Regions from separate parts of the Planococcus sp. ANT_H30 genome, predicted to be linked through region 1. Evidence: riboswitches for the same ligand, from Rfam matches in the RefSeq annotation. Region 1 holds a riboswitch; each other region holds the start of a gene.
What was found. A riboswitch is a leader RNA that binds a small molecule or an ion and turns the genes downstream of it on or off. The one in region 1 is predicted to bind cobalamin.
Positions count from the first base shown of each region.

Region 2: linked by a shared signal. The riboswitch ahead of FQ085_RS16780 (acyl-CoA thioesterase) and the one ahead of FQ085_RS03885 (ABC transporter substrate-binding protein) in region 1 are both predicted to bind cobalamin.
Region 3: linked by a shared signal. The riboswitch ahead of FQ085_RS15725 (ATP:cob(I)alamin adenosyltransferase) and the one ahead of FQ085_RS03885 (ABC transporter substrate-binding protein) in region 1 are both predicted to bind cobalamin.

Region 1 covers NZ_VOBJ01000001.1:830,835-833,987, reverse strand. Annotated here, with positions in the region: gene argS (arginine--tRNA ligase) at 1-896, shown strand, start outside; cobalamin riboswitch at 941-1,127, shown strand; gene FQ085_RS03885 (ABC transporter substrate-binding protein) at 1,302-2,273, shown strand; gene FQ085_RS03880 (FecCD family ABC transporter permease) at 2,257-3,153, shown strand, end outside.
Region 2 covers NZ_VOBJ01000012.1:24,948-28,100, forward strand. Annotated here, with positions in the region: gene FQ085_RS16765 (TetR/AcrR family transcriptional regulator) at 1-247, shown strand, start outside; gene FQ085_RS16770 (DUF3934 family protein) at 334-519, shown strand; gene FQ085_RS16775 (PAS domain S-box protein) at 728-1,504, shown strand; cobalamin riboswitch at 1,601-1,777, shown strand; gene FQ085_RS16780 (acyl-CoA thioesterase) at 1,926-2,411, shown strand; gene FQ085_RS16785 (ribonucleoside-diphosphate reductase subunit alpha) at 2,413-3,153, shown strand, end outside.
Region 3 covers NZ_VOBJ01000010.1:5,714-8,866, reverse strand. Annotated here, with positions in the region: gene FQ085_RS15735 (arylamine N-acetyltransferase family protein) at 1-18, shown strand, start outside; gene FQ085_RS15730 (ABC transporter substrate-binding protein) at 89-1,033, opposite strand; gene FQ085_RS15725 (ATP:cob(I)alamin adenosyltransferase) at 1,030-1,578, opposite strand; cobalamin riboswitch at 1,742-1,935, opposite strand; gene FQ085_RS15720 (HNH endonuclease) at 1,991-2,944, opposite strand.

The DNA of each region.
Region 1 (3,153 bases):
ATGAATGGTACCCAGAATCATCCTTATACAAAAACGGTAAAATCGATGAAGCATTAGCTAAGCTCCGTGCAAATGGTCATGTCTTTGAAGAAGAAGGCGCTACATGGTTCCGGTCAACAACATTTGGAGATGACAAAGATCGTGTCTTAATTAAAAATGATGGCACGTATACGTATTTAATGCCGGATATTGCCTACCATGAAGATAAATTGCAACGCGGTTTTGGCAAGCTGATCAACGTTTGGGGTGCTGACCATCACGGTTATATTCCACGGATGAAAGCAGCGATCGAAGCGCTTGGTTATGACCGTGATACACTTGAAGTGAGCATTATTCAAATGGTGCAATTGTACAAAGACGGCGAAAAAATGAAGATGAGTAAACGTACAGGAAAAGCGGTAACGATGCGCGAACTAGTCGAACTAGTTGGACTAGATGCCGTTCGTTATTTCTTCGCGATGCGTTCAGGCGATTCGCATATGGACTTTGATTTGGATTTGGCCGTTTCACAGTCCAACGAAAACCCGGTTTATTACTCGCAATATGCGCATGCTCGTATTAGCTCAATCTTGCGTCAAGCAGAAGAACAAGGTTTACTAGCTTCAGAAGAGCATTTAAACTTGTTGACTTCTGAAAAAGAAATTGATGTTTTGAAAAAAATTGGGGATTTCCCACAAGTCATCGCAGATGCAGCGAAACAACGTGCACCTCACCGTATTACAACGTACATTCAAGAATTGGCGTCAAATTTCCATAGTTTCTACAATGCCAATAAAGTATTAGATGCAGCAAACGCCGAAATGACAAGTGCTCGTTTGGCATTGATCACGGCTGTGAAAACAACGTTAGCGAATGCACTCAAAACAGTCGGCGTCGAAGCTCCTGAAAAAATGTAAGCGAAAGCTAAACGGTTACGTGTATAATGAAACAGAATTAGAACTTAATAGCGATTCATAAAGGTGCTTATGTCTAAGAACATGAGTTAAAAGGGAAGCCGGTTCAACTCCGGCGCGGTCCCGCCACTGTATGTGAGAGGAATTTGCAATATGCCACTGAAGCAATGCTTTGGGAAGGTGCAAACACCAATGATCACAAGCCAGGAGACCTGCCTTTATGACAACACACCCATATGCCTGCGAGGAAAGGCTGGATGCGCATGCTTTTTTATGGCGTCCTTTCAATCCCTCGCAGAACTTTGCGGGGGATTTTGTTTTGTGTCAGTTTTAAGTAGTCCACAAATCAGCGTCCGCCTGCAGCGATTTTTTATAACAAAAACACGACACTCTAGGGGGATTTTAATGATGAACAAGTTTTGGGAGTTTGGAGCAACAGCGGGATTAGCAGCCGTTTTACTAGCAGGATGTGGAGATGCGGCAACACCTGAAGAGGATGTCGAAACACCAGCAGAACCACCGGCAGAAGTAGCGGAAGTTGAATATCCGGTAACCATTACAGATGCAGTCGGAGATGAAATTGTTATTGAAGAAGAGCCAGAAGCTATTGTCTCAATGATTCCATCGAATACAGAAATTGCTTATGAATTAGGATTAGGTGAAAAAATGGTCGGCGTATCCGATTATGATAACTACCCAGAAGAAACAACGGATGTTGAAAAAATTGGGGGACAAGAATTTAATGTAGAAAAAATTATTAGCCTTCAGCCAGACTTAGTACTTGCACACGAATCGGGACTAGGTGTTGGAGATGCTGGATTGCAACAATTACGTGATGCAGGCCTTGACGTATTCGTCGTTCAAAATGCGGCTAGTTTTGAAGAAGTTTACGATTCAATTACAGAAATTGCACAAGCGACAGGAACGATGGAAGCAGCAGAAAAACTAGTTTCAGAAATGGAAGTCCAAGTGGCTGAAATCGAAGAACTGGCAGCAACAATTGAAGAACCCAAAACGGTCTTTTTAGAAGTCGGCAGCCAACCGGACATTTACACAACGGGAAGCGGCACATTCATGGATGAAATGTTGACATTGATTAATGCGGAAAACGTTGCTGGCGAATTAGAAGGATGGGTTATTATGGACCCAGAAGCAATCGTTGCAGCAAATCCGGATGTTATGATCACGACAGAAGGCGATTATGTTGAAGATGCAGTCGGTCAAATTAAAAAACGTGGCGGCTTTGCAGAAGTAACAGCTGTTAAAGAAGATGCCATCTACAGCTTAAATTCGGATATGCTCACTCGTTCAGGACCACGTTTAACTGCAGGACTAATGGAAATGGCACAGGCAGTTTATCCTGATGTTTTCAATGAGTAAACATCTAGTAGCATACAGCGTCTCTCTGCTGATTTTAGTAGGAGCCGTATTGCTCGGGGTGACCGTTGGAACGGTTTCTATTTCACCAGTTGTGCTGTGGAATCCGTCATCAGATGAAGCGGCGGCCAATATTTTATGGAATATTCGCATGCCTCGCGTAATTTTGGCAGGGCTTGTTGGAGCAGCGCTAGCGATTGCGGGTGCTGCGTTCCAAGGGCTTTTAAAAAATCCATTGGCCGATCCTTACACCCTGGGAGTGTCTTCCGGTGCCTCAGTCGGCGCTGTGACGACGCTCTTTTTTGGCATTTCGATACCGTTTTTAGGACCCTTCACCTTACCGGTTATGAGCATGATCGGAGCATTGCTGACGATGTTTGCCGTTATGAGCTTTGCAAAACTGGTGGATCGCTCGATGAAAATGGAAACGGTCATTTTAACTGGAATTATCTTTAGTTCATTTCTTGGATCAATTATTTCTTTAATGATTGCTTTAACAGGAGAAGAGTTACGGCAAATTATCGGGTGGCTGCTCGGCAGTGTGTCTATGCGTGGTTGGCCATATGTTCGAATGGCGTTGCCGTTTGTGTTAATCGGTTCTTTCATATTATGGCTAAAGCGTCGTGAATTAAATGCGATGCTGTTTGGTGAAGAACGCGCGCAGCACTTAGGCGTAGATGTCAAAAAGAGCAAAATGACGATTTTGATTGGGGGATCGGTACTAACAGGAGCGGCTGTTTCGGTTTCTGGAACGATCGGTTTTGTCGGATTGGTCGTTCCGCATATGACCCGTTTATTATGGGGATCGGATCATCGCCACGTTTTGCCTTTGTCGTTTATTAATGGAGCCGCTCTTTTGATCGTTTGTGATTTGGTATCACGA
Region 2 (3,153 bases), on a different contig from region 1:
TAAATTTATTAAAATTGTCAATGAAGAAGAGTCTGCAGAAGAATTCCGAGCGATTAGCCTTTTGATCGATACGACCAAGTTAAACGTTTCTGGAAACAAAGAACTATACCATCTGCTTAAAATTATGATGTCGGTGACCGTTAGGAATTGGATTGAATATTTCGCTAAAAACTTAACGATTGATGAGTCTATTGCAAATTACGAATTAGAATTAAAGTTGTTGAGAACAGGGCTTTCCCGTGTCTAACAAGAACATTTTGTTTAATTTTACGGCTTGATGTGATAAGATGTACTTCATCGTTGCAGTAATGTAGCAGTAATGGAGTGATTAAAATGAGCAAAGCAAAAGCGAAACCGAAAAGTGGTACGGGTCAGGGAACTGGCAAAAAAGGATGGACTCGCTGGAAATCCGGTGCCAACAAAGCGAAGAGTTTTAAACCGTATACCAGCAAAAATACTAAAAAAGCGGACGAGCCGAAAACAGAAAAAGAACTAGCTTCTGAATGGGTCGATGCATAGATAGGAAAGTAGAGAGAGTTGCTTAACCGGCAACTCTTTTTAATTTGATGTGAACTTCTAGTGGACGATAAGAAATTTCTGTCTTATAAGTGATGAAAGGATTAAGAATAGATCAGCTGTTTTTACGTGTTACTTAACACTGAAAGTTTTCTCGAAAAAGTGTAAAATAGGATGTAGATAGTTTCCGAAACGGAAGGGGTGAAGGGATATGCCGAATGCACCAACTTCGTTAGCGAGTATTCCAGAAAAAGAAAAAATGTATCAGGACATTGTGAATTATTCTGACGAAACAACAATTATCCATTCAAATCAGAAGGTTTTATATATAAACCAATCAGGTGCTGAATTTTTTAAAGCGAAGCAAGAAGAAGTTGTGGGCGCAGATGTAGTAGAGGTCTTTACAGACGACTACAAAGAATTAATTACGAAGCGAATTCAAAAAGGGATGGAAAATCGTACAATTGGAGAGTTGATGGAAACGACTGTTAGACGTTTTGACGGGACTTTAGCCGATGTTGAATTGTATTGTTACCCAGTTCAGTACGGAGAAACGGTAGCCATCCAGTCCACTATGCGTGATATCACGCTTCAGAAAAAAATGTCGCATGACTTACGCCAACTTAAAAACGAAATTTCAGCACCAATTGTTCCGATTATTGATGGACTAGCTGTGTTGCCACTTGTAGGATCAGTCGATGGGGATCGGAGTATGCGCCTGCTGGATATTATCCCGCAGAAAGTTCAAGGAGAAAATTTGCATTGTCTCATTATTGATGTTTCAGGGATTTATAATATTGATAATGTGGTTGCAGAATTTCTATACAAAATTGATCAAATCATGCGCTTGTTAGGCATTCAGCTTATTTTTACAGGAATTCGTCCTGAACTGGCATTAAAAGCTGTCGATGTGCGCGTAGACTTTAGCAAACTAAAGACAATGAGTACCGTAAAACAAGCGTTAAAACAATATTTGACGGCTAATTAACACGAGTTTGTAAATAGTCTTGTTAAAAGTATGAAAGTGGTTTATAGTGTATAGATACAACATTTAGTGTTTTTTATTATTCAAATAACTATATGTAGTGAAAATATTGATAAAGGTGCCTGAAAAGGCTTAAAAGGGAATCCGGTAATACCGGAGCTGTACCCGCAACTGTAAGTGCTGACGAGCTATCACAATCCACTGTCCAATGGACGGGAAGGAGATAGCAGAGGATGACGCACAAGCCAGGAAACCTGCCTTTGTTCTAAGTTTATGATCTTCTCCGGGAGTTGAGAAGGATAACGAAGATATTCTGCGCGAGCAGCTATTTTTTGCTGCCTTTCTCCGCTATTCTGCGTTTTCCACCCCATCCTCCCTGAGAGGATGGGTTTTTTTGTTTTACATAGAAGGAGGAAATGCAATCATGACAGAACCATTAGCAGCAGGTGTGGCAAGAACCATTCAAACAAAATTAGTGTTGCCACCTGATACGAATCATTTAGGAACGATATTCGGTGGAACCGTACTCGCGTATATTGATGAAATTGCCGCTATTACTGCCATGAGGCACAGCGGAAAAGCAGTCGTTACAGCTTCGATTGATACGGTGAATTTTTTATCTTCCGCTAAAGTAGGGGACATTTTCATCTTAGAAGGTGTTGTAATATCGACAGGAAGAACATCGATGGAAGTGTATGTTAAAGCAGAATGTCAGCAGATTGAAACCGGCAATAGAAATTTGACGACGACAGCTATTTTGACAATGGTTGCAGTCGACAGTGACGGCAAACCGACACCGGTCGTTGGTGTTATACCAGAAACTCCTGCTGAAAAAGAATTATTTAAAAGCGCACAGGAGCGGAAACAGCGACGCATGAAAGTGAACGAATTCGCAAAGGAGTTATGCTGATATGAATATGAAAACAGATACAACAGAAATGGACGCAGTAGAAAAAGCGCTCAAGCGAGCAACTGAGGTTTATGGACTAGATACGCGCGAGCTACTAGAGCGAGCAGCAAAACTCGCTGAACAAGCAAAAGGCGAGCAATCCTTACTTTATGCATTAAATCGCATCACAATGGACGAGCCAGACTGGACTTACGTAGCGGCAGAGTTGTATGTCAGTGATTTGTATAAGAAAGCCGCAAGCAGCCGCAATTATTCCGCTACTGAAAAATATGGTGACTTTTATGAGTTAATCAAAGCATTAACACAAGTCGGGATCTACTCAAAAGAGCTCTTAGCTTCTTATTCTCAAGAAGAGATTACAGAAATAGGTCAAGAAATCGAGCCGAGTCGGGATTTGCTATTTAATTACATCGGTTTGTTTTTACTGGCAGATCGTTATTTGGCAAAAGACTATGAAGGGCAGTTGTTTGAACTTCCGCAAGAGCGCTTTTTAGTTATTGCCATGACGTTAATGCAAAATGAGCCGCAAGAGCGTCGATTAGAGCTCGTTAAAGAAGCGTATTGGGCGATGAGTCATTTGTATATGACCGTTGCGACTCCAACTTTATCGAATGCAGGTAAAAGTTTTGGGCAATTGTCTTCGTGTTTTATCGATACGGTAGACGATTCTTTAGACGGCATTTACTTAAACAACTGGGATATCGCGCGCCTTAGTAAAGATGGTGGGGGCATCGGCATTTAT
Region 3 (3,153 bases), on a different contig from region 1:
CCAGATAGCTTGAAATAACGCTATGATTTCAGGCATGTTTTACTGCATAAAAAAACTCCTCGCTTTTAAGGCGAGGAGTTTTTGTGTTTTAGTTAAATAAATCTGGGTAAATTGTTTTAGCTACTAATTCCACAGCGTCACCAATGCGCGGTCCAGGGCGTGATGTGATATCAGAATCCAAGAAAAAGACTTGATCGTTTTGAATCGCTTCGATATCGCTCCAGCCTTCACGTGCTTTGATCTCCCCGATTGGATCTTCCGTATAAGAAACCGTTGTTGTGATAATTTCTGGATTTCGTGTAATGACTTCTTCTTCTGAAATTTTTGGCCATCCTTCGAGGTCACCAAAGATATTTTCGACATTGGCATGGTTCAGTATTTCTTGTTGGAACGTTTTTTGACCTGCTGTATAAATTTCGGGCGAAGGACTGATTTCGAAAAACACTTGTTTTTTCGCTTCTACCCCTTCTATTTTTTCTTGTACTTCTTCAATTTGCTGCTGAATTGAGCTATTTAACGTATCCCCTTTGTCTTCAAGACCCATGACGGTCGAAATTTGTTCGATGTCGCCATACACATCTTCAAAAGATTGCGCTGATTCAATAACAAATACTTGGATACCTGCAGCTTCTAACTCTTCATAACCGGTTGGCGCACCTGTAGAATAACCGATGACGACATCTGGATCCATTTCAATGATGCGTTCTGCGTTAAAAACGACTGAATCTGAAACACGTTCAACTTCAGCTGCTTCTGCTGGATAATTATCATAATCAGTCGCGCCAATCACTTTTTCTCCTGCTCCAATGCCATACAAAATTTCAGTATTACTTGGAATAAGTGAGACAACTGTTTCAGGTACTTTTTCAAACGTCAACTCGTTGTCTAAATCATCTGTAACGGTATAGTTTGCTTGCTCCTCTCCTTTATTCGTTGGTTCTGCATCTGTTTTTTCTGTTGTTTCTGATTGACAAGCACCTAGAGTTAAAACAACTGCTCCGATAGCTACGTATTTGAATGAGGAAATTTTCATTGTTGATTGGTCACTTCTTTCTTTTTAGGTCTAGTTGGATAGGACTTGCTGACGAACGGGATTTCTTCCACTCCGTGATGCTGATTAACATAAACAGCCATCGTAAACAGCACGTTGGCTAACAAATTGGCGTAATCAAAGAGAATGTTCGGTATTTCTTTTTCTAAACTCACTTTGTGCAAGGCCCTTACTGATTTTTTCGCTTCACTGCGACAAACATGCAGGACGCATGCAGCGTGTGTTCCTTGCGGCAAAACAAAATTACCGATTTTATCCTTTGTGAAGTTTACATAATAATCATACATGTTACTTAGCTCAATCAAGTCTTCCTCATGAATGGCTATTTTACCGCGAACTGAGCCGTTCAAATGATAAGCCATAGGTTGTAAAATCTGCAGATCTCGTTGTATAGCTTCTATATCTTGTGTCAATGACAGGGCTTCTCCGATTCGGGTAGTCAACGAATCAGTCCTAATTTCAAAATCCACAGTAACTGCGGATTCCCGCATAAATGGATAACAAAGATAACGCATGTCTTTTTTCATCATTCCACCTCACTTCCGTTTGGTGAAAATCACGGCATTGAACGCTCTCTAAACAGCAAAAAGCCGCCCTCAAAAGAGGACGGCGGCATAGCTATTTAGAGACATACTTCAGCAGTCAAAATAGAAACGTTGCCGTATGATTCCCTTATCTTCCGAAGAGTAAAAATACGTTCAAAAAAAGGTAGGTCTCCTGGCTTGTGCATCGCTTTACTTTAAGAACCTTCCCGTTTAGTTGGTAACACTAAACAGTGGCATTTTCTTATTTCATACGCACTTACAGTTGCGGAAACAGCCCCGGAATCTAACCGAGTTCCCTGTTATGCTGACGAATCAGCACCTTTTTTCTGCATGATTATTCACTTGTTTCTAGTGTAGCATATGTCGTACGACAAAAGACATACTTATCGAACGATTATTGTTGATTGACCAGCAGTTTCACTTTAGGCAGTTCGGCAAAAACGATTCGTTTATGCCATCTTAAATAAAGAGCATGCTCTGGCGAAACGGGTATTTTTATCCCTCTTTTTAATTGGTAGGTGGGATAATGTTCTTCTGGAATTTGACTCGAAATACGGAGACTTCCGCCTCCGGTAAATGCGATGAACCCCGCTGAATACAAAGCAGCATGGTTGGCACAAAGTAAGATGCCATTAAAAGCATCTAGCCGTTCTTCAGCTGAGCTGTCTTTCCAAGGCTTGGCATGCGTCGCTTTCAACACAGCGTCAATACCAATTCCACAAAGTGGACATTCTCCGTTCCAAAGCGGCAATAAACTTTCTCTGAATTGTTCTTTACCTCTACGCATTTTCGTTTTGATTTGTAGTTCTGCTTCTGCAATCAAGCTGATTAATGGATCATGCTCTGTTTTTTTAATCACTTCCATTGACAACTCCAATTGTTCGACTTCCAAGGTGAAAATATTTAAGGCGCTAATTAGTTCTAAAAATTTCATCGCCAGTTCTTCATTGCATGGATACAAATAACCTGAATTGCCACTAGCATCTTCTTGAAATGCCGCGTATTTTACGGGCAGTAAAGGCTCTATTTCTCTAAAAAACGCCTTAATGGATAACGGATTGTCCAATTCGCGATAAACAGCCCGTGCGATAAATGCCTCTTCAGTACTGTCCTGCTGCTCGTCTGTACTTTTAGGTTTGGTTCCATGTTTACAATCTTCTCGTACATGACTAATAGCTACTAAAAATCCTTTTACATAATGAAAAACGATATCGCCTTTTTTTAACTCCTGCATTCGTTTCCAAGAGTGTGGAATCATCCCCGATTTATCAACCCTCGGTGACCAAAGAACCTCTGCGTTGCGTTCTTCTTGATAGGTCTCTCCTTGCATAACAATAAAACTATTCATGAATATCCTCCTAATAATAACATTGCTGAAATCCAATGACTCCTATGTAATAAATCAAGTTAGATAAAGAAAAACCTTTCCTTTTATTTTAACTCAAATCCAAAGCTTTTGTTGGGATTAAGAAAAGCATAAGCGTCCGTGTAGGTCCGACAAGCGCTGGAAGTCTTACCAGTTATGATGGTTTTCAGCTACAGTAAGGCTAAGGACCT